DNA from 2 places in the Exiguobacterium sp. s130 genome. Region 2 is predicted to be linked to the other one. Evidence: a T-box and tRNA genes for the amino acid it is inferred to sense, from the RefSeq annotation. Region 2 holds a T-box; the other holds one or more tRNA genes.
What was found. The T-box of region 2 lies ahead of leuS (leucine--tRNA ligase). A T-box ahead of a tRNA ligase gene usually reads a tRNA of that ligase, here a tRNA-Leu.
Positions count from the first base shown of each region.

Region 1: it has a tRNA-Leu gene. The T-box ahead of leuS (leucine--tRNA ligase) is inferred to sense a tRNA for this amino acid. The anticodon was not compared.

Region 1 covers NZ_JACSNI010000002.1:358,537-370,330, reverse strand. The annotation lists gene HZS85_RS05865 (mannitol-1-phosphate 5-dehydrogenase) at 1-636, shown strand, start outside; gene HZS85_RS05860 (hypothetical protein) at 883-1,680, shown strand; gene HZS85_RS05855 (TraR/DksA C4-type zinc finger protein) at 1,749-2,273, shown strand; gene adh (aldehyde dehydrogenase) at 2,469-3,989, shown strand; gene HZS85_RS05845 (DUF779 domain-containing protein) at 4,012-4,374, shown strand; gene HZS85_RS05840 (S66 family peptidase) at 4,562-5,572, shown strand; gene HZS85_RS05835 (hypothetical protein) at 5,588-5,929, shown strand; gene HZS85_RS05830 (alpha/beta hydrolase) at 5,951-6,883, shown strand; tRNA gene HZS85_RS05825 (tRNA-Leu) at 6,926-7,009, shown strand; gene HZS85_RS05820 (transporter substrate-binding domain-containing protein) at 7,212-7,979, shown strand; gene HZS85_RS05815 (amino acid ABC transporter permease) at 8,011-8,655, shown strand; gene HZS85_RS05810 (amino acid ABC transporter ATP-binding protein) at 8,652-9,380, shown strand; gene HZS85_RS05805 (2-oxoglutarate dehydrogenase E1 component) at 9,693-11,794, shown strand, end outside.
Region 2 covers NZ_JACSNI010000001.1:495,417-507,210, forward strand. The annotation lists gene metK (methionine adenosyltransferase) at 1-374, shown strand, start outside; gene HZS85_RS02495 (GNAT family N-acetyltransferase) at 512-1,000, shown strand; gene HZS85_RS02500 (serine aminopeptidase domain-containing protein) at 1,079-1,783, shown strand; gene mnmM (tRNA 5-(aminomethyl)-2-thiouridylate-methyltransferase MnmM) at 1,834-2,430, opposite strand; gene HZS85_RS02510 (MDR family MFS transporter) at 2,587-3,765, shown strand; gene HZS85_RS02515 (peptidoglycan bridge formation glycyltransferase FemA/FemB family protein) at 3,949-4,983, shown strand; gene HZS85_RS02520 (HAD family hydrolase) at 5,075-5,719, shown strand; T-box leader at 5,758-5,980, shown strand; gene leuS (leucine--tRNA ligase) at 6,027-8,432, shown strand; gene HZS85_RS02530 (hypothetical protein) at 8,564-9,541, shown strand; gene HZS85_RS02535 (BaiN/RdsA family NAD(P)/FAD-dependent oxidoreductase) at 9,600-10,871, opposite strand; gene HZS85_RS02540 (putative polysaccharide biosynthesis protein) at 11,063-11,794, shown strand, end outside.

The DNA of each region.
Region 1 (11,794 bases), on a different contig from region 2:
TTCTTCGAATGGGTGATCGAAACGACTGGACTACCGGAAGCCTATCCACGGATCGAAGGCGTCACCTATGTCGAGGATATCGAACCGTTCATCGAGCGGAAGCTGTTCACTGTCAACACGGGACATGCAATTGCTTCATACCTCGGAGCACTATTTCATAAAGAGACGATCGCTGAAAGTCTAACAGATCCACGCATCCGTCGGGGTGTCCAGACGGCACTTTACGAAACAGGGTGGTTGTTACTTGAAAAGTACGGCTTTAATCCGGTCGATCATAGTGCGTACATCCAAAAGAATATGAAACGCTTTGAAAACCCGCGAATTCATGATGAAATCATTCGTGTCGCCCGTTCACCGATTCGTAAATTGAGTCCAAGTGACCGACTTGTCAAACCAGCAAAGGAATTGATGGAGCGTGGGATTGAAGCAGATGGATTAGCACGTGGGATCGCAGCAGCCCTGACCTATTTCGATCCAAATGATTCAGAATCTTCAGAATTAAATGCGTATATTACGAAACATGGAATCGAAGATGCGCTGAACGCATATCTACAACTGTCAGCAACGGATCCACTTGGATCTCGGATCGTTGAACATTATGAAGCGATGCAACAACAACTCAACTCGATTGCTTAAGAATGAATAACTCTGTAAGCCGAACACCTTTCACATCTGTGAAGGGTGTTCTTAGTTTGCGATTTAAATATGTCATGGTATCGACAAAATAAGCAGTTTCTAAAAATCTTGCTATCACAATTTGATTACAATTTGTATATTAAATTTGGAATATTCGAAAACGAATATTTAGCGAATAAAATACATTGTACGCTATATGAACGGAACATCTCTATTCCGATTTTTCAGGTAAGAGAAGGTGATCATATGTTGAATTATAAAGTGAATGTATATAGATTAAACGGAGCACGACCAAAAACTACAAAAGGAACCGGACCAAAACATTTGATTTATTCGAGTCAGTTTTCTTCACGTACACCAGTCCATTTATTGCATCAACTCATCTTGAATCGATTGTTGGTTGAGCAAGAAAAAAACCTAGATTTAACGTATACGATCGAAGTAAATGCGGTACTTGATCAATTCGTGATCGACGTCCGTGTCTTTTCAACAGATACGGTCAGCATCCAAGTCGAGCGTGACTTGATTGAAATCATTGAACGTGAAGAAGTTCGTCATATCCCAGCGCTTGAAATCGGAAAACCGGATTTCGCAGAATTCGCTCATATCGTCTTAAAGGTGAAGGAAGGTGGACCACGCCTTTCACAAGAGGATACGCAACGAATTTTCAATGAGTCTGGTGTTCGAGGACGAATTATCCTGCACAAGGAGCGAATCGATAGTCATGAACCCTCCCATTCGATTCAGTTGTTGATTGGTGGGGCCGAGAAGTGTTTGTACAGTCTCTCGCAATATCAGCTTGATCCACTCTTCCGTAAACATGGTTTGACGATTCAATCCTTGAATCTGTTACCGTTTGATTTATTCATGATTCGCGACAAAATCGCGATGCTGTCTTCAGCAGATGCTTCGCAACTGTGGATTGATGACATCACGACATCCAAGAACGGACGATCACATCAGATTTGTTTTAACGATGGGAATGAATGCATGACGGTTATCTGTGATCTTCATGGATCAATTCGGTCTTATAAATGTTCGTGATGGTTTAATTCTTCTTCGAATAGGCTACATTCTTAACAGAGGTTCTAACGAAGGGGAGTCGAACAATCATGTTATCTAAACAACAGACGGAAGAATTCAAGCAACGGTTATTGAAGGAAAAAGAAAAGACGACATCAAACATCGAACAACGCGATACCGATTACGATGAAGGTGAACTGTCGAGTTACGATAATCATCCTGCCGATTCCGGCGATGAATTGTTCTTGCGGGAACGTGATCAAGCAATCACGGATATGCAAGAGGATATGCTATCGGATGTGGATCGCGCCTTAAAAGCAATCGAGGACGGAACGTATGGCATTTGCGAAGTCTGTGGAAAAGAGATTGAATTCGAACGTCTTGATATCATTCCAGAAACCCGATTATGCATTGAGCATGCAAAAGAAGAAGCAGAACAAAACGAGAACGATCCGAATTCGCGACCAAGCGAAGAAGATGTACTAGATCCATCTGTCACAGCTCGCGGGAAAGACATCGACGGTGATACGGACGGATTCTCGAAAGTAAGTGACTTTGGTAGTTCCGATACACCGTCTGATCAAGAAGATGGAATCGATCCGACACGGTCTTGACCGACAAAACATCTCCCGAAAATGGAGATGTTTTTTTTCGAAAAAAATCACAAATAGTTACCTGAATTTTTTGACTTTTCATATAATTTTGATACGATGGTATCGAGGGGACTGTTTTAGCCTATATTAAAATGTAAGCGCATACAAGCATCCGTCTCACTGCTTGACCATTTTAGTTGAGGGAGGAAATAACGCATGATTTATGACATTCCGAACAAGCAAGGGTCAAAAGTACAGTACAAGGAACGGTATGAAAATTACATCAATGGAAAGTGGACGGCACCTGTCGGGGGAGAATATTTTGATAATGTGACACCTGTTACTGGTAAGGTGTTGTGCCAAGTCGCTCGTTCTACAAAGGAAGATATCGAACTCGCTCTTGACGCAGCACATGCGGCAAAAGAAGCATGGGGAAAAACATCTGTAACCGAACGTTCGAATATTTTAAATAAGATCGCCAATCGAATGGAAGAAAATCTCGAGATGCTCGCTTATGCGGAAACACTTGAGAACGGAAAAGCCGTTCGTGAGACACTTAACGCCGATTTACCGCTCGCGATCGACCACTTCCGTTATTTCGCTGGGGTCATTCGTGCCCAAGAAGGTTCGGTTGGCGAACTCGATCAAGATACGGTTGCGTATCACTTCCATGAGCCACTTGGCGTCGTCGGTCAAATCATTCCGTGGAACTTCCCGCTCCTGATGGCTGTCTGGAAATTAGCACCAGCTCTCGCAGCAGGAAACTGTGTTGTCTTAAAACCAGCAGAACAAACACCAGCGAGCATCATGGTACTCGTTGAGATCATCGAAGATTTACTTCCACCAGGTGTGCTCAACATCGTCAATGGATTTGGTCTTGAGGCAGGGAAACCGCTCGCTTCAAGCAAACGAATCGCCAAAATCGCCTTTACGGGTGAGACGACGACAGGACGTTTGATCATGCAGTACGCTTCGCAGAACTTGATTCCGGTCACACTCGAACTCGGTGGGAAATCACCGAACATCTTCTTTGAAGATATCATGCAGGCAGACGATGCATTCTTCGATAAAGCAATCGAAGGATTATTGATGTTCGCGTTGAACCAAGGGGAAGTCTGTACGTGTCCGTCGCGTGCCTTGATTCAAGAATCGATTTACGAACCGTTCATGGAACGTGTTCTAGAGCGCGTCAAAGCCATCAAAATCGGAAATCCTCTTGATGTCGACGTCATGATGGGTGCTCAAGCTTCGAACGAACAGATGGAGAAAATTCTTTCGTATCTTGAAATCGGTAAGTCGGAAGGCGCAGAGTGTCTAATCGGTGGAGAGCGCAACATGCTCGAAGGAGATCTCGCAGAAGGATATTACATCCAACCAACGATCTTCAAAGGCCACAATAAGGTGCGCATCTTCCAAGAAGAAATTTTCGGACCGGTTCTATCGGTCACGACATTCAAGACGGAAGAAGAAGCACTCGAAATTGCGAATGATACGTTATATGGTCTTGGTGCCGGCGTCTGGACACGTGACATGAACCGTGCTTATCGGTTTGGTCGTGCGATCGAAGCAGGGCGCGTCTGGACGAACTGTTATCACCAATATCCAGCTCACGCGGCGTTTGGTGGTTACAAAATGTCAGGTATCGGACGCGAGAACCATAAGATGATGCTCAACCATTACCAACGAACGAAAAACCTACTCGTTAGCTACAACCCGAATAAACTCGGTTTCTTCTAAGTCGGAAAGGACGTGGATGCAAATGGTGGAACGTGTTCAGGCGACAGCAGCTTGTCTTGAGTTGATCGACCAGTTGAGAGAAAAACACGGTCCGTTGATGTTTCATCAATCTGGTGGTTGTTGCGATGGCAGTTCCCCGATGTGTTTTGCGCAAGGCGATTTATTCCTGGGAGATCAGGATAAAAAACTAGGAGAGATCGGTGGTTGTCCGTTTTATATTCATGAAGATCAATATGAGTACTGGAAACATACCCAACTCATCATTGATGTCGTGGATGGTCGAGGCGGAATGTTCTCTCTTGAGGGTGTCGAAGGGAAACGTTTTTTGACACGCTCCCGTGCGTTCACGCAAGAGGAAAACGCTGAACTATCAGCATCAAGTTAATGAAGGATACAAACGCGATTTTGTCTAGGCGACTTGTTCATTCAGGTCGCTTGTACAGAATCGTGTTTTTGTTCGTATTACAGCGTTCTAACAGGATAAAAGTTGGTAATGCGGCATAAGAACGGTATAATGAACTCATATTTTGACGAGAAGATTTTTTCACACTAAGACATTATAGGGGGTCACCATGAAATATCCATTTTTAGGTTGGACAGGTCAAACGATCGGAGTGACGGCGCCCTCCTCCGGATTACGTGAACAGCAACAGGAATGGGTCGAACGAGCAGTTGAACAGGTACAAGCACGGCAAATAAACGTCCGTTTGGGCGAAACGATTTGGTCGCATCAACTTGCTGAAAGTGCACCGGTCAAACAACGGGCTGAGGAATTGAATCACATGATGACGGATGAGACGATTGATGCCGTCATCCCGCCATTTGGTGGGGAACGCGCCATTGATCTTTTACCCGAGTTGACGCCAGCTACTTACCAAACAAAATGGTTGCTTGGCTATTCCGATATCAGTACGTTATTGCTCAGTCTGACGCTTCAGACAGGAATTGCGACAGCGCATGGTCCGAATTTCGTTGAGCTTCGAAGTGAAGAGTGGGATGAGACGACAAGTGCCTGGCGACGGGTGCTCGCGACGCCAACTGGAGGAACCGTCACACAGTGGGCTTCCGATCGTTATCAATCCGAGTGGACTGATGAAGAACGTCCAGCAGGTTCATTATTTCAGTTAACGGAAGCGACGGAATGGAAAGCACTTGATGAGCGAACAGAAGTGACCGGACGGTTACTTGGTGGCTGTCTGGAGACGATTCGCCATCTGATAGGGACACCGTACGGAGATGTGCGTCGTTTTCAGCGTGAAGAGATCAACGGAGAACCGATTCTCTGGTACTTTGAGGTATCTGAAGCGAGTTCTGCAGAGGTGCATCGGACGCTTCGACAAATGGCGTATGCTAGATGGTTCGACCATGCGGCTGGCTTTTTATTCGGGCGTACATCTGCAAGGATTACTGAAGATCTGACATGGCTAGACGTGTATCACTATCTAGCGGATGAAACAGGCTTACCAGTCTTATATGATCTTGACATCGGTCATCAGCCACCGCAGTTGACGTTAATCAATGGAGCGACAGGTGTGGTTCGTATTCAAGGAAAAGATTCACGAATCGATATTACGTTCAACTAAAAAGGAGAGCACGCAATGGCACGTCGTAAGTTTCAAGCATTAGGCGTTTATAAACGCGTCCATATTAACCCGGAGACACGTCGAATGACGTTACCGGAACCGTTTTACGATGCACTTCGTCTAGAAGATGAATTGCTGATTGCACAAGTCGGAGATGTTCTCGTCATGCGTCGTCCGGGGGAAGTCGTCGAGATAGAAACGGATTTATTGAGCGAACTCGTAGAAGATGGATTCACGGGTACAGAGCTTGTCCAAGAGTTTGCCTACCGGCGTCAGCAACAGGAACAACGATTACGTCAACAAGTCTTGCAGGATGAAGAGGATGACCATGCTGCTCAACTGAAGATCGAGCTATAACGGAAAGAAGGAGTGGGGCAGATGCGTCGCAGAACAAAAATTGGAATCGGAGTCATCGGATCCGGATTAGTAGCAGCGAGTTATTATTTTTATGAGATGGCAATCGCCACGAATCCGAAGCCGTTCTTATCGAATAATCGGGATTTGAGTGATGAGATGGTCCGGTTGATGCAACCTGGACAAACATGGATCAAGGAGCAGCCGCTCGAGCGGATCGAGATTGAAGCGAAAGACGGCTTAACGTTGCGCGGACATTTCCTCCCGTCTCCTGTTCCGTCAGATCGGATTGTCATTCTCGTGCATGGATACGGAGGCGTCGGAACGGATTTAGCCGGATTCGCCTATCTGTACCATCAGGCCGGTTTCCATGTCATGATGCCCGATAATCGAGGACACGGAATGAGTGACGGTCATTATATCGGATTCGGATGGCATGATCGGGAAGATTGTCTCAGTTGGTCGAACTATCTGATTGAACGGATTGGACAGGATGCGAAACTGTTCTTACATGGTGTGTCGATGGGAGGGGCGACCGTATTGATGACGAGTGGCGAACAACTTCCACCACAAATCAAAGGAATCATTTCTGATTGTGCCTATACGTCCGTCAATGCTGTTCTTGCGTATCAGATGAAGCGGATGTATCGACTACCACACTTCCCGTTTTTAGGGATGACGAGCGTATTAACGAAGCTAAAGGCAGGTTATACGTTCCGTGAAGCATCAGCGCTGAAACAGGTCAAAAAGTCACAGGTTCCGATTCTCTTCATTCATGGTGGTGCGGATACGTTCGTACCGACAGATATGGTGTATGAGCTGTACGAAGCCTGTCCAACGGAAAAGGAACTGGTCGTTATTCCGAATGCCGCACACGCGATGGCATATTTCGAGGATCCGGCTTTGTATGATGACGTCGTTGAGAAGTTCGTCCGGAACATCTTGCGAAATGATTGACAACTCAGTTCGTTACCCGCTATATTAATATCATAAATCAACGTCGTCGTGGCGGAACTGGTAGACGCGCTAGACTCAGAATCTAGTGGTGGCAACACCGTGGAGGTTCAAGTCCTCTCGGCGGCATAAATGATTGAAGGAGGCAATCCCATCAAGGGGTTGCCTCCTTTTTTGATAATGAATAGAAAACGATTGCATCGAATAAAAATTCAGAAATGTTTATCTTTTTAGAACTTTTCTGGTAAAATACGTTTTAAAGAGGGTACTCTTCAGGGAAAGTACTAAGTGGAGTCGACAATCTTTAACACATAGGAGAGGGGAAACAAACATGAAAAAAGGAAGTATTTTGCTAGCGCTCTTGATGAGCTGTATTCTCGTACTTGGTGCATGTAGTATCGGTTCGAAGGATGAAGGGTCTTCAGAAGGAAAGACGTATAAAGTTGGTATCGACGTCACGTATCCACCATTTGAGTACAAAGACGGGGACACGTACAAAGGAATCGACATTGATCTTATGAAAGCAATCGCTAAGGATCAAAACTTCAAGATTAAATTTGAAGCAATGGATTTCAGCGGTATCATTCCAGCACTTCAAGCAAATCAATTGGACGTTGCCATTGCCGGTATGAGTATTACACCAGAACGGAAAAAAGTCGTCACATTCTCAGACCCATATTTCAAAGCTGGTCTTATTTTAGTCGTCAAAAAAGATGAGAATGGTATTAAATCCGTTAACGATCTTAAAGGGAAAAAAGTAGCCGTCAAAAAGGGAACGACGGGTGCAAAATATGCAACGGATAACGCGGATAAACTTGGCTTCACTGTTACACAATTCAATGACAGTCCAGCGATGTTCCAAGAAGTAAAGAACGGTAACGCAGCTGCCTTGATTGAAGATTATCCGGTCATCTCATATGCAAACAAACAACAAAACCTTGGATTAAAACTTGTCGGAGACCGTCTCAACGGTGATAACTACGGGATCGCTGTCTTAAAAGGTGAGAATAAGGATCTGCTGAAGAAAATCAACAAAGGACTTGCGAATCTGAAAGAAAACGGTGAATACGATAAAATCGTTGACACGTATCTGAAATAAGTCGCAAGGCGATAAGGGAGTGGGATAGCCAATGGAAGTGGTCAAAACCGCATTTCCATTTTTCTTGGAAGGGCTTCAAGTCACATTGTATATTTTCATCATTGCGGTCATCATCGGCTTTCTGATTGGCTTAGTCGTCGCATTGATGCGGTTGTCACCGTTAAAGATTTTGAACGCGATCGCGATCATCTATATCGATGTCATTCGTGGTACACCGTTCATCGTTCAGCTTTTCTTCATCTACTTTGGACTCAACTCGCTTGAGTGGTTATCGATGGACCGGATGTATGCAGGGATACTGACGGTCGCGATCAATGCTGGTGCTTATTTCGCGGAAATTATTCGAGCAGGTATCCAGTCGATTGATAAGGGACAAACAGAAGCCGCACGTTCACTCGGGATGACAGGACGTCAAACGATGGTTCAAATCATTTTACCGCAAGCATTCCGACGGATGTTACCAACGATTACGAATCAATCAATCATCAGCTTAAAAGATACATCGTTGTTATCGATCATCGGCATCGCTGATTTGACGCAACAAGGTCAAGTTCAGCAATCGACGACGTTTGAGCCATTCATCGTTTGGTCTGTCGTCGGATTGATGTACTTCGTCATCATTTATCTCTTGTCATTCGTGGCGAAGTTCTTGGAACGGAGGTTTACATTACGATGAGTATCATAGAAGTAAAGAATCTAAAGAAATCATTCGGTTCGAATGAAGTCTTAAAAGACATCAACGTCTCGATTGCCGAAAAAGAAGTCGTTTGTGTCATCGGTCCGTCGGGATCTGGGAAAAGTACTTTTTTACGCTGTTTGAATCGATTGGAAGAGATTACAGGTGGCACGGTCATCGTCGATGATTTCGATATTACGAGTCCAAAGGTCGATATCAACAAGGTCCGGGAAGAAGTCGGGATGGTCTTTCAACATTTTAATCTCTTCCCGCATAAGACCGTGCTAGAAAACGTCACGCTTGCACCGATCAAAGTGCGTAAATCGGATAAAGAACAGGCGAAACAGCGGGCACTTGAACTACTCGATAAAGTCGGATTACGGGAAAAAGCGGATAATTATCCAGGTGAATTATCTGGGGGGCAAAAACAGCGGGTCGCGATTGCCCGCGCGCTCGCGATGAATCCGAAAATCATGTTATTTGATGAGCCAACGTCAGCGCTTGACCCGGAAATGGTCGGTGACGTGCTTGCCGTCATGAAACAACTTGCCCTTGAAGGCATGACGATGGTCGTCGTGACCCATGAGATGGGATTCGCTCGAGAGGTCGGAGATCGCGTCTTATTCATGGATGGTGGCTATATCGTCGAAGAGAACGTGCCACAAGTATTGTTTGATTTTCCACAACACGAACGGACGCAATCGTTCCTTAGTAAGGTCTTATGATGGAACCGGCGTATCTAAATGCGGATACGCCGGTTTTTTGACGAATCATAAATAACTGTCTAAGCGCTCATAAGAAAAACTTATACATTTAAGCGTGAGAATTTGGGAATTCGAAATGCACACATAGGAAAAGAGTAGTAATATAGTAACGAAGGCACTTTCATGGAAGAATGACACGATCATTCCTTCTCATGACGTTCAGCGTTTTATTCATGCAATTCCTTTTGAAAGCGCTAACAGGTAGGGGGCTGGAAACACATCGAGTATCCACTGGATGTGTGGGGAGAAATATAGAAACGGGGGGAACCGTACATGGCAGGCCACGAGCAAGATCAACAAGCATTCTATGGACCAAACCTTGGCTACATCATTGAATTGTACGAGCGTTTTTTAGAAGACAAGACATCCGTTGATGAGGAGACACGTGCTTATTTCGAAGAGCATGGTGCACCCGTGACGGAAGCAGTCGTACCGATGCAAGTCGAGACAGGAGATTTCGAAAAATATCTTGCGGCGAATCGTTTAGCGGAACAAATTCGTGCAAAAGGACATCTTGCGGCGGATATCTATCCGCTGAAGGACCATCCGCGAGAAACAGGATTATTCGAATTGAGTCAGTACGGATTGACAGAGGCAGATCTTCGAAAAATGCCAGTCTCACTCGTCTGTCCTGAACCACCAACTGGTGTACAGGACGCGTTTGAAGGCATCGAACATTTAAAAGCGCAGTACACGGGAGCAGCCGCAGTTGAGTTCCAGCATGTCGACGATCTCGATGAAAAGAAATGGCTCCGACAGAAAATCGAGCAAGGTGCTTTGACGGCGACGCTAGACGCTGAACAAAAGAAACAATTGTTCAAACGCTTAGCTGAAACGGACCTTTTCGAAAAATACTTGCACAAAACATATGTCGGTCAAAAACGCTTCTCGATTGAAGGACTTGACGCGATGGTGCCATTGCTCGACACGATCGTCGGACACCTCATCTCGAATGGGTCGGAGACGATCAATATCGGAATGGCACACCGTGGACGGTTGAACGTTTTGGCGCACGTACTTGGGAAGCCATATGAAATGATCTTTGCTGAGTTCCAGCATGCACCGAACCACGACCTCGTACCATCTGAAGGATCGATCGGGATCACGTACGGTTGGACGGGCGACGTGAAGTATCACCTCGGTTTAAACCGAAAACTCGAGCAAGAGACACGTAACGTGCGGATGACGCTTGCGAACAATCCGTCGCACCTTGAGTTCGTCGACCCAGTCGTCGAAGGCTTCACACGTGCGGCACAAGATGACCGAACCCAAAAAGGGGCACCACGTCAAGAGCAAGCAGCAGCAGCTGCGATCCTCATTCATGGGGATGCAGCGTTCCCAGGTCAAGGAATCGTTGCTGAAACTTTGAATTTAGCGAATCTCAAAGGATATAACACCGGCGGAACGATTCATATCATCGCGAACAACACGATCGGCTTCACGACGGAGCCGACGGACTCCCGTTCGACGCGTTACTCGAGTGATCTTGCCAAAGGATACGAGATCCCAGTCTTCCACGTCAACGCGGATGAGCCGGAAAGCTGTCTCGCAGTCGCTTTGCTCGCGAGCGAGTACCGGGCAACATTCAAGAAAGACGTCATGATTGATTTAATCGGATATCGTCGTTTTGGACATAACGAAATGGATGAACCGATGAATACGAACCCGGTCTTATACGATTTGATTCATAAACATGATCCAATTCGTGTCTTGTACGGGAAAACGCTTGTCGCGAACGGGGATGCGACAGCTGACGAAATTCAATCGATTGAAACGTCGATCAATGATCAAATGAAAGCGGCTCGTGAAAAAGTACCGAACGCGGAGAAAGAGTATGGTGGGGTCATGCCGGACGTCGTCTTTAAAGGCGTTCCGACGATTGAGACAGGGGTCTCGATTGAAACATTGACGGCGTACAACGAAGAATTGTTACAGTGGCCGGATGGCTTCCAAGTGTTCCATAAACTTGAGAAGGTCCTGAAGCGCCGGACGGATGCGTTCTCGACAAAGAACGGTATTGACTGGGGACATGCCGAAACATTGGCGTTTGCTTCGATTCTCTCAGATGGAACACCAATCCGCTTGAGCGGTCAAGATTCTGAACGAGGAACGTTCGCACAACGGAACATTAATCTTCATGATGTGAAAACAGGAGAAGGCTTCTCGCCACTCCATGCCTTATCAACGGCAACTGCATCATTCTCGGTCTATAACAGTCCACTCTCTGAGGCGGGTGTTCTTGGTTTTGAATACGGCTATAATGTCTTTGCACCAGAAACGCTTGTCTTATGGGAAGCGCAATACGGAGACTTCGCAAACTCAGGTCAAGTCATCTTTGACCAGTTTATTTCTGCGAGCCGAGCGAAATGGGGACA
Region 2 (11,794 bases):
CAGGTAAAGATCCAACAAAAGTCGACCGTTCAGCTGCATACGCAGCACGTTACGTCGCGAAGAACCTCGTTGCTGCAGGTCTTGCAGACAAAGCAGAAGTTCAACTCGCTTACGCAATCGGTGTCGCACACCCAGTATCAATCGCGGTTGATACATTCGGCACAGGAAAACTTCCTGAAACACAACTCGTCGAATTGGTTGCTGAAAACTTCGATCTTCGTCCGGCTGGAATCATCAACATGCTTGATCTCCGTCGTCCGATCTATCGTCAAACAGCTGCATACGGTCACTTCGGTCGTACAGATGTTGAGCTTCCATGGGAGCAAACAGATAAAGCAGCAGTTCTTGAAGAACAAGCAAAACGTTTCGCATAATCAAAAAGTCCGGAAATCCTACTTGGGTTTTCGGGCTTTTTTGTTTCCGCGGAACTTTGCAGGAAACGAATGTTTTTTCTAGAAAAGGGTAAAAGTACATGAGTCGATTTGTATGAGTATAAAGGGGGGTTCCGATTATGGAAATACGCGAAGCTATTCCAGCTGATGCAGGACGTATTCATGACATTGCTATCACATCTTGGATGGATACGTATGAAGAAATCTATTCCGAACGTTCGAAAGCGCATTTCGTGCAGGAGGCGTATCCGCAAGAAGAAGTCGTTCGTGCGATCCTGACAGCGGAAGAAGCACGGGGAGAGTATTTTTATGTCGGAATCATCGACGAGGAAATCGTCGGTTTCATTCATGCTGTTGATGTCGAAGGAACATGGGAGATCATTCGGCTTTACGTCCTGCCGGAATATCAGCAAAACGGAATCGGAAGACGTCTGATTCGTGAACTCGAACGACAAGGAGCCGTCCCACTCGAAGTCTACGTGGAAGCACGTAACTATAAAGCGCGTCAATTCCTGACCTCATTTGGTTTTGAAGAACTTAGTGAGATGACGGAAGAAGTGTTTGGGCAAGCGGAATCAGTCGTTCGTCTTCGCCATGTTGCCTCGTGAAATCCGTCTCGGGACGGTTTCGTTTGCGTTTGAAATAAGGTATCGTGAAATGGAATTATGAAGTGAAGAGGTGAGTTTGTGGTTGAACAACCAACAGGAATCATCGTATTAGTCTATCCGTTACAACTGCGTGCCCGTCCGAGTGAAGCTTTGATTCGAGTACTCGAAAGAGAGTATGAAGTGTTACTCGTCGACGCACCACGTCGCATTTCGTTTGAAGAGCACGGTCAACTGTTAAAAGAAGCATTACGCGAAGCAGGAAAACGAAAGCTACCGATTCATATCATCGCCTGTAGCATGGGCGCACTCGTCGTCAATCGTCTATTGCAAGAATATGAACTACCAGTCGCAAGTCTTGCATTCGTTTCACCATTGTTTGATTGGCATCCGTCGAAACAACTCGGAGGTGTCAAACAAGTCTTCGCGAGTGCGTTTGATCGTTTCCGTCCCGATGCGCCACTCGGTACGTTGCCGTTTGGTCAAAGTACGGAAGATACCGTTCGCATCGGTGAACTGACGTATGCGCAGTACCGGGAAATCGAAGAAGAGATCGTCGTACATGACGAGGAACGAAAAAAACTGCCTCGTGTAAACTTGGCTTGTTTTTATGCACCAGACGATCAGTTCGCAGACGTCAAACTGACACTCGAAGTATGTCGGAAAATGGGTGGCGATCAGATTTACTTACAACGTCTACACGGTTTCCCGCATTTCAGCTTTGAACGGTTGAATACACGGTTTGCGGAAAAATTATTGTTGTTTTTTAAATTAGTCGAAGAATGAAAAAAGTGATGGTTTCCATAGCGGAAGCCATCACTTCTTTATTTCTACTGTCAGCGCACTTTTTTCTCGATCGCGATGATGAACGGTGGATGATTCTGTTGATTCAAGAAGCGGTACTGAAGAACGGCATAACCTTGCTGATCAAGGGCTGTGACGTAATCTAGGACAGCATCGCGTTCCCGTTTTCCTTCAAGATGACCGTGATAGACGACAAGGACGACAAGACCACCAGGTGCAAGTACCGGGAGGAGAGCGTCGAGTGCTTCAAGCGTCTCTTCACCTGTCGTCGTGATCGATTTATCACTTCCAGGCAAGTATCCGAGATTGAAGACGCCGGCACGAACAGGCCGTCGTTCGTCCGAAAGACGCGCACCAACATGGATGTGACTTTCGTGATAAAGATCGACGCGTTCTAACATTCCGGCTTCGTCGAGACGTCGTGTCGATTCCTCGATGGCTTGAGCTTGGACGTCGAACGCAAGGACTCTACCTTCTGGACCGACGCATTCTGCTAAGAACTGCGTATCATGTCCATTTCCGGCAGTCATATCGACGACGCAGTCACCAGGTTCGATGACGGACTCCAGTAATTGTTTCGTATAAGGTAGTACACGGGCAAGTGACATGGCATAGACTCCTGTTCCTATGGGCTGTTTTTCTCTTTATACATGATCATCGTATGTATGATTCCTCCTGCATTATACCATCTTTTGAGTCATTGACGAAAAGTGAAGTGGCTTGACAGGCGGGGGAGGGATTGCGTAAAGTGGCAAGGTTGAGAATGAAATAGGAGGACCAAAGGTATGCCAAAATTACCAAAAGCGGTCTGGATCCTCGTCCTTGCGATGGCCATCAATACGACGGGATCCTCTTTTTTATGGCCGTTCAATACATTATATATTCATGAATATTTAGGGGAGTCGATGACAAAAGCCGGAATGGCGTTATTCGTCAACTCAGCCTTAGCAATCGTTGGGAACTACTTAGGCGGAAAAGCGTTTGACCGACTCGGCGGAAAGAAGACGCTTGTCATCAGTGTCATCGGACTTGTCCTGTCTTCCGTCGGCTTGTTGCTATTTCATCAGACGTATATTGGATACGTCGCGATGCTTGGATTGATTGGATTCGTCGGTGGTATGGTTTTCCCGACGATCTACGCAATGACGGGCGTCATCTGGCCGGAAGGCGGACGCCGCGCCTTTAATGCGATCTATGTCGCGCAAAACGTCGGTGTAGCCCTCGGGACAGCTGTTAGTGGTCAAATTGCTGCTTTTTCGATTCAGTACATCTTCATCGCCAATCTCGTTCTCTATATCGTCTTTGCCATCATTTTGTTTGTCGGTTTGTCCTGGATTCAGGCGCCAGCGCGGATGCATGCGGCACATGACGAGATCGAAACGACACGCACGCCACTTTCGCGCGGATCCGCACGGACGATGTTGCTCGTTTCGATCGGTTATGCATTACTTTGGTTCGTTTATGTGCAATGGCAAGGGACCTTTGCTGTCCATACGAAATCGCTCGGTGTCACGATTTCCGAGTACTCGATTCTTTGGACAATCAATGGAGCGCTTATCGTGTTCGCACAACCTTTATTAACACCAATTCTTCGTTGGTTTGGAGATGATTTGAAACGCCAACTGATGACCGGGACAGGGATATTCCTTCTCTCTTATCTGATTGTTCCGTTTGCAGGCGGCTTCAAGATGTTCCTCATGGCGATGATCATTCTGACAATCGGTGAGATGTTCATCTGGCCAGCGGTTCCTGCAATGGCGGCGCGACTTGCGCCAATCGGAAAAGAAGGAGAATTCCAAGGATACGTTAATATCGCTGCTTCAGCAGGGCGGATGATCAGTCCGACAGTTGGAGGTTTGATCTACGATTTATCAGGTATGTCAGCAGTTTTCTTGACCTTAATTGGATTGATCCTGTTAGCAGGAGTTGTCTTCCTTCGTGCTATTCCTAAAACTACATCATGAGCTTTATCTTGTGAGACAGCGGATGATAGATCAGCTGTCTTTTGTTACATCATTCGTTCGAAAATTATAAAACAAACATTTAATAATATGGAATATTTCGGCAAAGAAACGGGTACTTTCTAATCAAGAACTTGAAAAGAAAGGTCATATGAACGTTGCTTCTTTTTGACTGGAGGTGCACGGATGGAAAGGTGTCAATTCATCACAGATGCCGCAACTTGGACGACACACGTACAGAAACAGCCTCTTGATATCTTCTATAGTCACCAATACGTCACGCTCAACACTAGACCGTCTGAGCAAGCGGTATTATTTCTTTATGAAGGTCATGCAGGAACACTGTTTTATCCTTTTTTGAAGCGTCGTATTTTTGATACGCCTTATTCAGATCTCATTACACCGTACGGCTATGGCGGACCGGAAATCATCGGTCAACTGACTGCGTCCGAGATTCAGCAGGCTCGTTTATCCTTTGAGAGGTGGGCGGAGCAAGAATCGATCGTCTCGGAAATGATCCGCTTTAATCCGTTAACAGGTAATGAACGGTTTATGCAGGACTGGACAAAAGTTTCCTTCATCCGTCATACGACGAGTATTGATTTGCGTCCTTCACTTGAAGATATCATGCAGACATTTCATAAGAAGACGAGAAGCATGATTCGTAAATCGCTTGCTTCACCCTTAACCGTCAGAACAGGAACACGGGACGATCTACCTGTTTTTTTAGCGTTGTATCATAAAACGATGGACCGGAAGAATGCCTCGGCTCATTATTATTTTACCGCGACGTATTTTGAGCAATTGATGGAGACGACCCCACTTTGTGAGCCCTTATTACTGATGGCGGAAATCGATGGAAAAGCGGTTGGGGGATACTTCGTATTGCTTGGAAAAGAATACGCCCACGGTCATTTGATCGGCTGTAAGCGGGATGAAGCGAAGATGTTCCCGAATCAGCGACTTGAGTACGAAGCAATTCTTCAGGCAAAAGCACGGGGACTCGTCGAACAACATCTTGGGGGCGGGTATCAAGAACGGGATAGTCTTTTTGAGAGTAAATGCCGTTACACTGGATATCGACTATTTGAGTATCATCAAGGAAAATCCATCCTGCAGCCATCACTATATGATTTGCTCTGCGTACGATACGGATCAAATGCTGATTCCGATTATTTTCCGGCGTATCGACAAGCTGGTATTCAGGTGGCAACTAGTTAAATAGATAATGAGAGTATGAAAACGACTACATCATGTAGTCGTTTTTTTGATATGCTGAAGTCAGGATCGATCAATAAAGGGGGGAGTTATCGTGAAAAAACGCGGTCTGATTTTTGATATGGACGGGGTTATCTTAGATAGTGAGATTCGCTACTTTGAAGTGCATCAACAGATGTTCAAAAGGTTATCGATTCCGCTTGATCCGGTTCAGTATGCGACGTTCATGGGAAAAACAGGAGATGAAATGTGGGAAGAACTCGTCGCCCAGCATCAGCTGAAAGAAACAGCTAGTGCGTTGCTTGAGGAAGAACATCGCTTGTTTCAAATTCATGCAAAGCCGGAGGAGTGTGGATTAAAAAAAGGCGTCACACAAGTCATCGAACAAGCGGCGACTCTTGGTTACGATATCGGCATTGCTTCTTCGAGTTCACTTCAGAAAATCGAACGTGTCATCCGTCATTATGGGCTTCCGATCACGCACTACGTCAGTGGAGAAGAAGTCATCCGTTCGAAACCGGATCCCGCGATTTTTCGACTTGCGGCAGAGCGGATTGGACACGCACCCGAGAACTGTCTCGTCATTGAAGACGCTGCGAACGGGATGATTGGTGCGAAAGCAGCAGGCATGGAAGTGATTGCGCTTCTTGATGACCGGATGCCAACGCAACGCTTAGAGCAAGCGGATCATGTCGCGCAATCACACGCAGAAATCGAGGAAATTTTACGGAAGCGTTGACGCTTGAGGAAGAAACAGATTACACTAGAAAAAGATAGTCAAATGCATGGAACTGAAGTAGTAGGGGAAAGGTGCCGTCAAGAGAGCTGGTGGAAGGTGCGAACCAGTCGGTAACAACCGTGAACTCGTCAGGGAGCACGATTTGTGAAGTCGTAGTAGCGAATCCGGTCTTTCACACCGTTATCCGTGAATCAAGCGGTCTGTCATAGACAGACAACGTGGGTGGTACCGCGGAAGCCAAACCGGTCTTTCGTCCCTTTTCTTAGGGGCGGAAGACCGGTTTTTTTAGATTAGAGGAGGAAAAGACATGCCGTACAATCATCGCGAAATTGAACCGAAATGGCAGGCGCGTTGGGATCAAGACAACGCCTTCGTCACGACAGAAGATCCAGAAAAAGAAGGGTTCTATGCCCTTGATATGTTCCCGTATCCGTCAGGTGCTGGACTCCACGTTGGTCATCCGGAAGGTTACACAGCAACGGATATCCTCGCACGGATGAAGCGGATGCAAGGATACAACGTCCTTCACCCAATGGGATGGGATGCGTTCGGATTACCAGCAGAACAATACGCGCTCGATACAGGAAACGATCCACGCGAATTCACAGCGAAAAACATCGAGACGTTCAAGCGTCAGCTTAAAGAACTTGGATTCTCGTATGACTGGGATCGTGAAATCAACACAACGGATCCAAAATACTACAAATGGACGCAGTGGATCTTTACGAAGTTGTATGAAAAAGGACTTGCCTTCGTAGACGAAGTCGCAGTCAACTGGTGCCCGGCACTTGGAACTGTCCTTGCGAATGAAGAGGTCATCGACGGATTATCCGAACGCGGAAATCATCCGGTTGTGCGTGTTCCGATGCGTCAATGGGTCTTGAAAATCACGGAATATGCGGATCGCCTTCTTGAAGATCTGGATGATCTCGATTGGCCGGATTCTGTCAAAGAGATGCAACGCAACTGGATCGGGAAATCTGAGGGTGCTGAGATTGATTTCACGATTGATGGACATAAAAAACAAGTCACGGTCTTTACGACACGTCCGGACACGATCTTCGGTGCGACGTATCTAGTACTTGCACCGGAGCATCCATTCGTAGCTGACATCACGACAGCGGATCACAAGGAAGCCGTCGATGCGTACATTTCGCAAGTCCAAACGAAGACAGATCTCGAGCGAACGGATTTAGCGAAGGAAAAAACGGGTGTCTTCACGGGTGCTTTTGCGGTCAATCCGATCTCAGGCGATCGTCTTCCAATCTGGATCGCTGATTACGTCCTTGCTTCTTACGGAACAGGTGCGATCATGGCTGTTCCAGGACACGATGAGCGCGACCACGAATTCGCGAAACAATTCGACTTACCGATCGTTGAAGTCGTCGCGGGTGGAAATGTCGACGAAGCAGCCTACACAGGAGAGGGCGAACACGTCAACTCGCATATGCTTGATGGACTTGGGAAACAAGAAGCAATCGAGACGATGATCGCTGAACTCGAAACGAATCAAGTTGGTCGTAAAAAAATCACGTATCGACTCCGAGACTGGTTGTTCAGTCGTCAACGGTATTGGGGCGAGCCGATTCCAGTCGTTCATATGGAAGATGGTTCGATGAAAACACTCAATCAAGAGGAATTACCACTTGAGCTTCCAATCATTCCAGAAATCAAACCGTCTGGTACAGGCGAATCACCACTTGCGCTTGCTGAAGACTGGTTGGATTACACGGATCCTGAAACAGGAATGAAAGGCCGTCGCGAGACGAATACGATGCCACAATGGGGAGGAAGCTGCTGGTATTACCTTCGTTTCATCGATCCACACAATGAAGAAGCGATTGCGGATCCGGAAAAATTAAAATACTGGCTTCCAGTCGATATTTACATCGGTGGAGCAGAACATGCTGTTCTCCACTTGTTGTATGCGCGCTTCTGGCATAAAGTCTTGTATGATGCAGGCGTCGTACCAACAAAAGAACCATTCCAGAAGTTATACAACCAAGGAATGATCCTTGGAGAGAACAACGAGAAAATGTCAAAATCTCGCGGTAACGTCATCAACCCAGATGAAATCGTCAAGTCGCATGGTGCTGATACGTTACGTTTATACGAAATGTTCATGGGACCACTCGATGCATCGGTTGCCTGGTCTGAGAACGGTCTTGACGGGGCGCGTCGTTTCCTCGACCGTGTCTGGCGCTTGTTCGAACGGACAGCAGACATTCAAGACGTCACGGAAGTCGATGCTGACTTCGAACGGACATACCACCAGACCGTCAAGAAGGTCACGGAAGACTTCGCGAACATTCAGTTCAACACCGGGATTTCGCAACTCATGGTCTTCGTCAACGAAGCGAATAAACAGCCGGTTCTCCCGCGTCACTTCCTTCGTGGATTCATTCAATTGTTAACACCAGTCGCACCGCACCTTGGTGAGGAACTCTGGGAACAACTTGGCTTTGAAGAGACATTGACGTATGCGGCATGGCCAACATTCGATGAATCAAAACTTGTCAGCGATACGATGGAATTCGTCATTCAAGTGAACGGTAAAGTTCGCTCGAAAATCGAAATCAACATCGATGCGACAAAAGAAGAAATCGAAGCACTTGCCTTTGCTGATGAAAAGACACAAGAATGGATTGGCGACAAGACGGTTCGGAAAGTCATCGTCGTACCGAAAAAATTGATCAATATCGTGGCGAACTAAGCCATAACCCCTTTCATTCACTTGATGCGAATGGAGGGGGTTTCTTCATTTCCGTCGCAAGTTCGCTTTTTTTTTGAACGTCCTTCTGCTACACTGAATCAGAAACCGAGAAAGAAAGGCGAGTACCATCAATGAAACGATCTTATATAGTCTATACAACGATTTTTGCTGTCGTTTCGGGGTTGATCCTTTGTATACTGCTCGTCTTCTCAAAGCCAGAGACGTTGTCACGTATTCAAGAAACGTTCGCGAAAATCGAGACGCAATCGAAGCATCAGGCAGCTGTCAAACAGGTGCCACCGAAAACGCCTTCAGCCATTCCGAATCCAGAAGAACCGTTGATTAAAAATGTTCAACAGATGTTATATGATGATTCCATCGGTTCGTACCTCGTCGTAACAGAGGACTATCGTTTCTTTGAAATCAGTGGAACTGGAGAACGCATCAATGCGACGTTTCAGTTGGAAGAAGGGAATCTCTTATTGTCTGGTCTTGACGGGATGACACTCGTTGACGGAGAGACAGTCGCTTTATTGACGTCGAATCAAATTCTAGTCACGATTAAACGAAAAGATGGCGTCTGGAGTGAAGAAAAACGCGAAAAAGTACAAGGGACGACGATTCGAGACAGTTTCCATGGTCTTGGATATGATGCGAAGAAAAAAGAATTCTATACAATCAATCAAATTCGCTCGATTGGTCGTGTTGAATTGACTTACTTTGCAATGAAAGAGGACAAAATCAAGATTGATCCAGATGCTTCGGAAAAGAAGAAGCGTGCCTTAAAGAAAAAGCAAAAACCACCGTACTTGTCGATCGTCAAACGAGAGAAAATCGAAGCGGCGAGCGGAATGCGAAGTGATGCGAAAAAAGCATTTCAATCCGGATTCCGTCCGATTGGTCTTGCAGAACGGCAAGGTCGGATCTACACGTTAGACTCAGAAGCACTTTATCTTTATTCGATTGATCAGAAAGAGAAAACGATTACGGGGGAGACAGCGAGTCCGAAAGTGTATGGATCAAAAGGAATCTTTGTACAAGATAATGAATTGTTCGCCTTAGTCGTCACGGATAAATTCTCAAGTCGATCGTTCACACCGATTGACTGATGTAGAAAAAAGACCCGATTTCTCTGATTATACAGAGACGAATCGGGTCTTTTTTGTATTAAGAGACAGTGTCACGTGCCATCTCTGCAGCGTGACTACCAGCACAATGACCCGTCACAAACGCAGCTGTGATATTGTATCCACCTGTATAGCCATGGATATCAAGAATTTCGCCAGCGAAGAATAATCGCTCCGCCTTTTTGGACATCATCGTTTTAGGATCAATCTCTTTGATCGAGACACCGCCACCAGTGACGAAGGCTTTATCGAAATCGAGCGTTCCTGTTGCTTTGAGTGGGAATCGTTTCAATTGTTGCAGGAAGTCCGTCCAGTCCTGTTTCTTTACTTGTGTACACACTTCATCGCCAAAGCCGATTCGAGCGAACAGGAGTTCAAGCAATCGTTCTGGTACAAAACCACGAAGGGCATTCCGAACCGATTTCTTCGGATTTGCCGCAAGTGCTGCCTGGAAGCGTTCTGTTAATGCACCAAGCGACTCATCCGGGAAGAGATCGATCGATAGATGAACGATCGTCTCTTTCGATCGTTTGCGCTCTTTGATCGTATATTGGCTACACCGTAAAGCGATCGGACCACTTAAACCGAAGTGTGTGAACAGTAGATCACCCGTATGTGTCTTGATTGCTTTGTCCTTTTTACCGTGAACCGTTAAGGCAACGTCACGCAACGACAGTCCTTGTAATGTTTTTTCATGAATGAACGTATCACCTAACAAAATCGGGACTTCCGTTGGGAAAAGTTCCGTGATCGTATGACCCGCTTTTTCAGCCCACGGATAGCCGTCACCCGTCGAACCCGTGTGCGGAACAGATTGTCCGCCGACCGCTACGATACAACTTTTTGCTTCAAGACGCATGCCGTTTTCTAAGATGACAGCTGCAAAAGAACCATCTGGATGAAAGTCGAGCGTAGCGACTTGCGCGTCTGTTTGAATCTCGGCGCCATGTGCACGGATTTGATCAATCAATACACGAACGACGTCTGCCGCCTTATCCGAGACCGGGAACATCCGACCGTTATCCTCTTCTTTGAGTGCGACACCAAATCCTTCGAACAAATCGATGATCGATTCATTATTAAATTGAGAAAAGGCGCTATAAAGGAAACGTCCGTTTCCTGGAATCGACTGGACGAGCTCATCGAGTGGCTTTCGGTTCGTGACGTTACACCGTCCGCCGCCAGAGATTGCGAGCTTTCGTCCTAATTTATTTCCTTTATCGAGCAGGAGCGTCCGGGCTCCGGCTTGTAAAGAGGCGAGCGTCGCCATCAAACCGCTCGGTCCGCCTCCGATTACGATTACATCGTACATAAGGTCACCTCATTCATAGAATTCTGCTTGTTTCACTTTAGCAGAAGTTGCGACTGTAAACAAACCGTCTCTTTCAATTCAAGATAGACAGCGGTATAATGATTTGCAATTGTGTACGAGAGAACTTGTATAATGAGACAATCACGATTAGAGTGTCGATTTAAAAATTAGAAAGCGTGAGGGATGTTACCATGTCCACAGTCAGTAATAAGCAGTCTACTTCTTCCGGCAATGCAGGATTCGTTCGTGGAACGATGCTCCTGTCCGGTGCGTCGCTGATTTCCCGCGCACTGGGTTTGATTTATCTCTTTCCGTTTCAGTTCATGGTCGGTGCGACAGGTATCATGTTCTATACCTATGCCTACAACTACTATGCGATCATGATTGGTGTCGCGACAGCGGGGATTCCTGTTGCCGTCTCGAAATTCGTCGCCAAATACAATGCGTTAGGAGAATATGATACGAGTGAACGTTTGTATCGGTCTGGTCTAAAAATCATGTCTTTGACCGGGGTTGTCTCTTTTCTCGCCTTATTCTTCCTTGCGCCGTATTTAGCACACCGGGCGATTCCAGGCGGTGACGTTGATTCAGCCTCGTACGTCGATGCCGTCACGATGACGATTCGAGGGGTTAGTTTTGCGTTACTCTTGATTCCACCGATGAGTATGACGCGTGGATATTTCCAAGGATATCAATCGATGGGACCGACAGCGATTTCGCAAATCTTGGAACAAATCGTCCGCATCATCTTCTTACTCGTAGGAGTCAGCATCGCTATCTATGTATTTGATTCAGGTGTAGCCTTTGCAGCGACGATTGCAACGTTCAGTGCATTCATTGGTGCAATCGGTAGTGTCGCGGTTCTCATCTATTACTTCCGCAAACGATCCAGTGGGCTGCAGGAGCTTCGTGCTACTCAAACC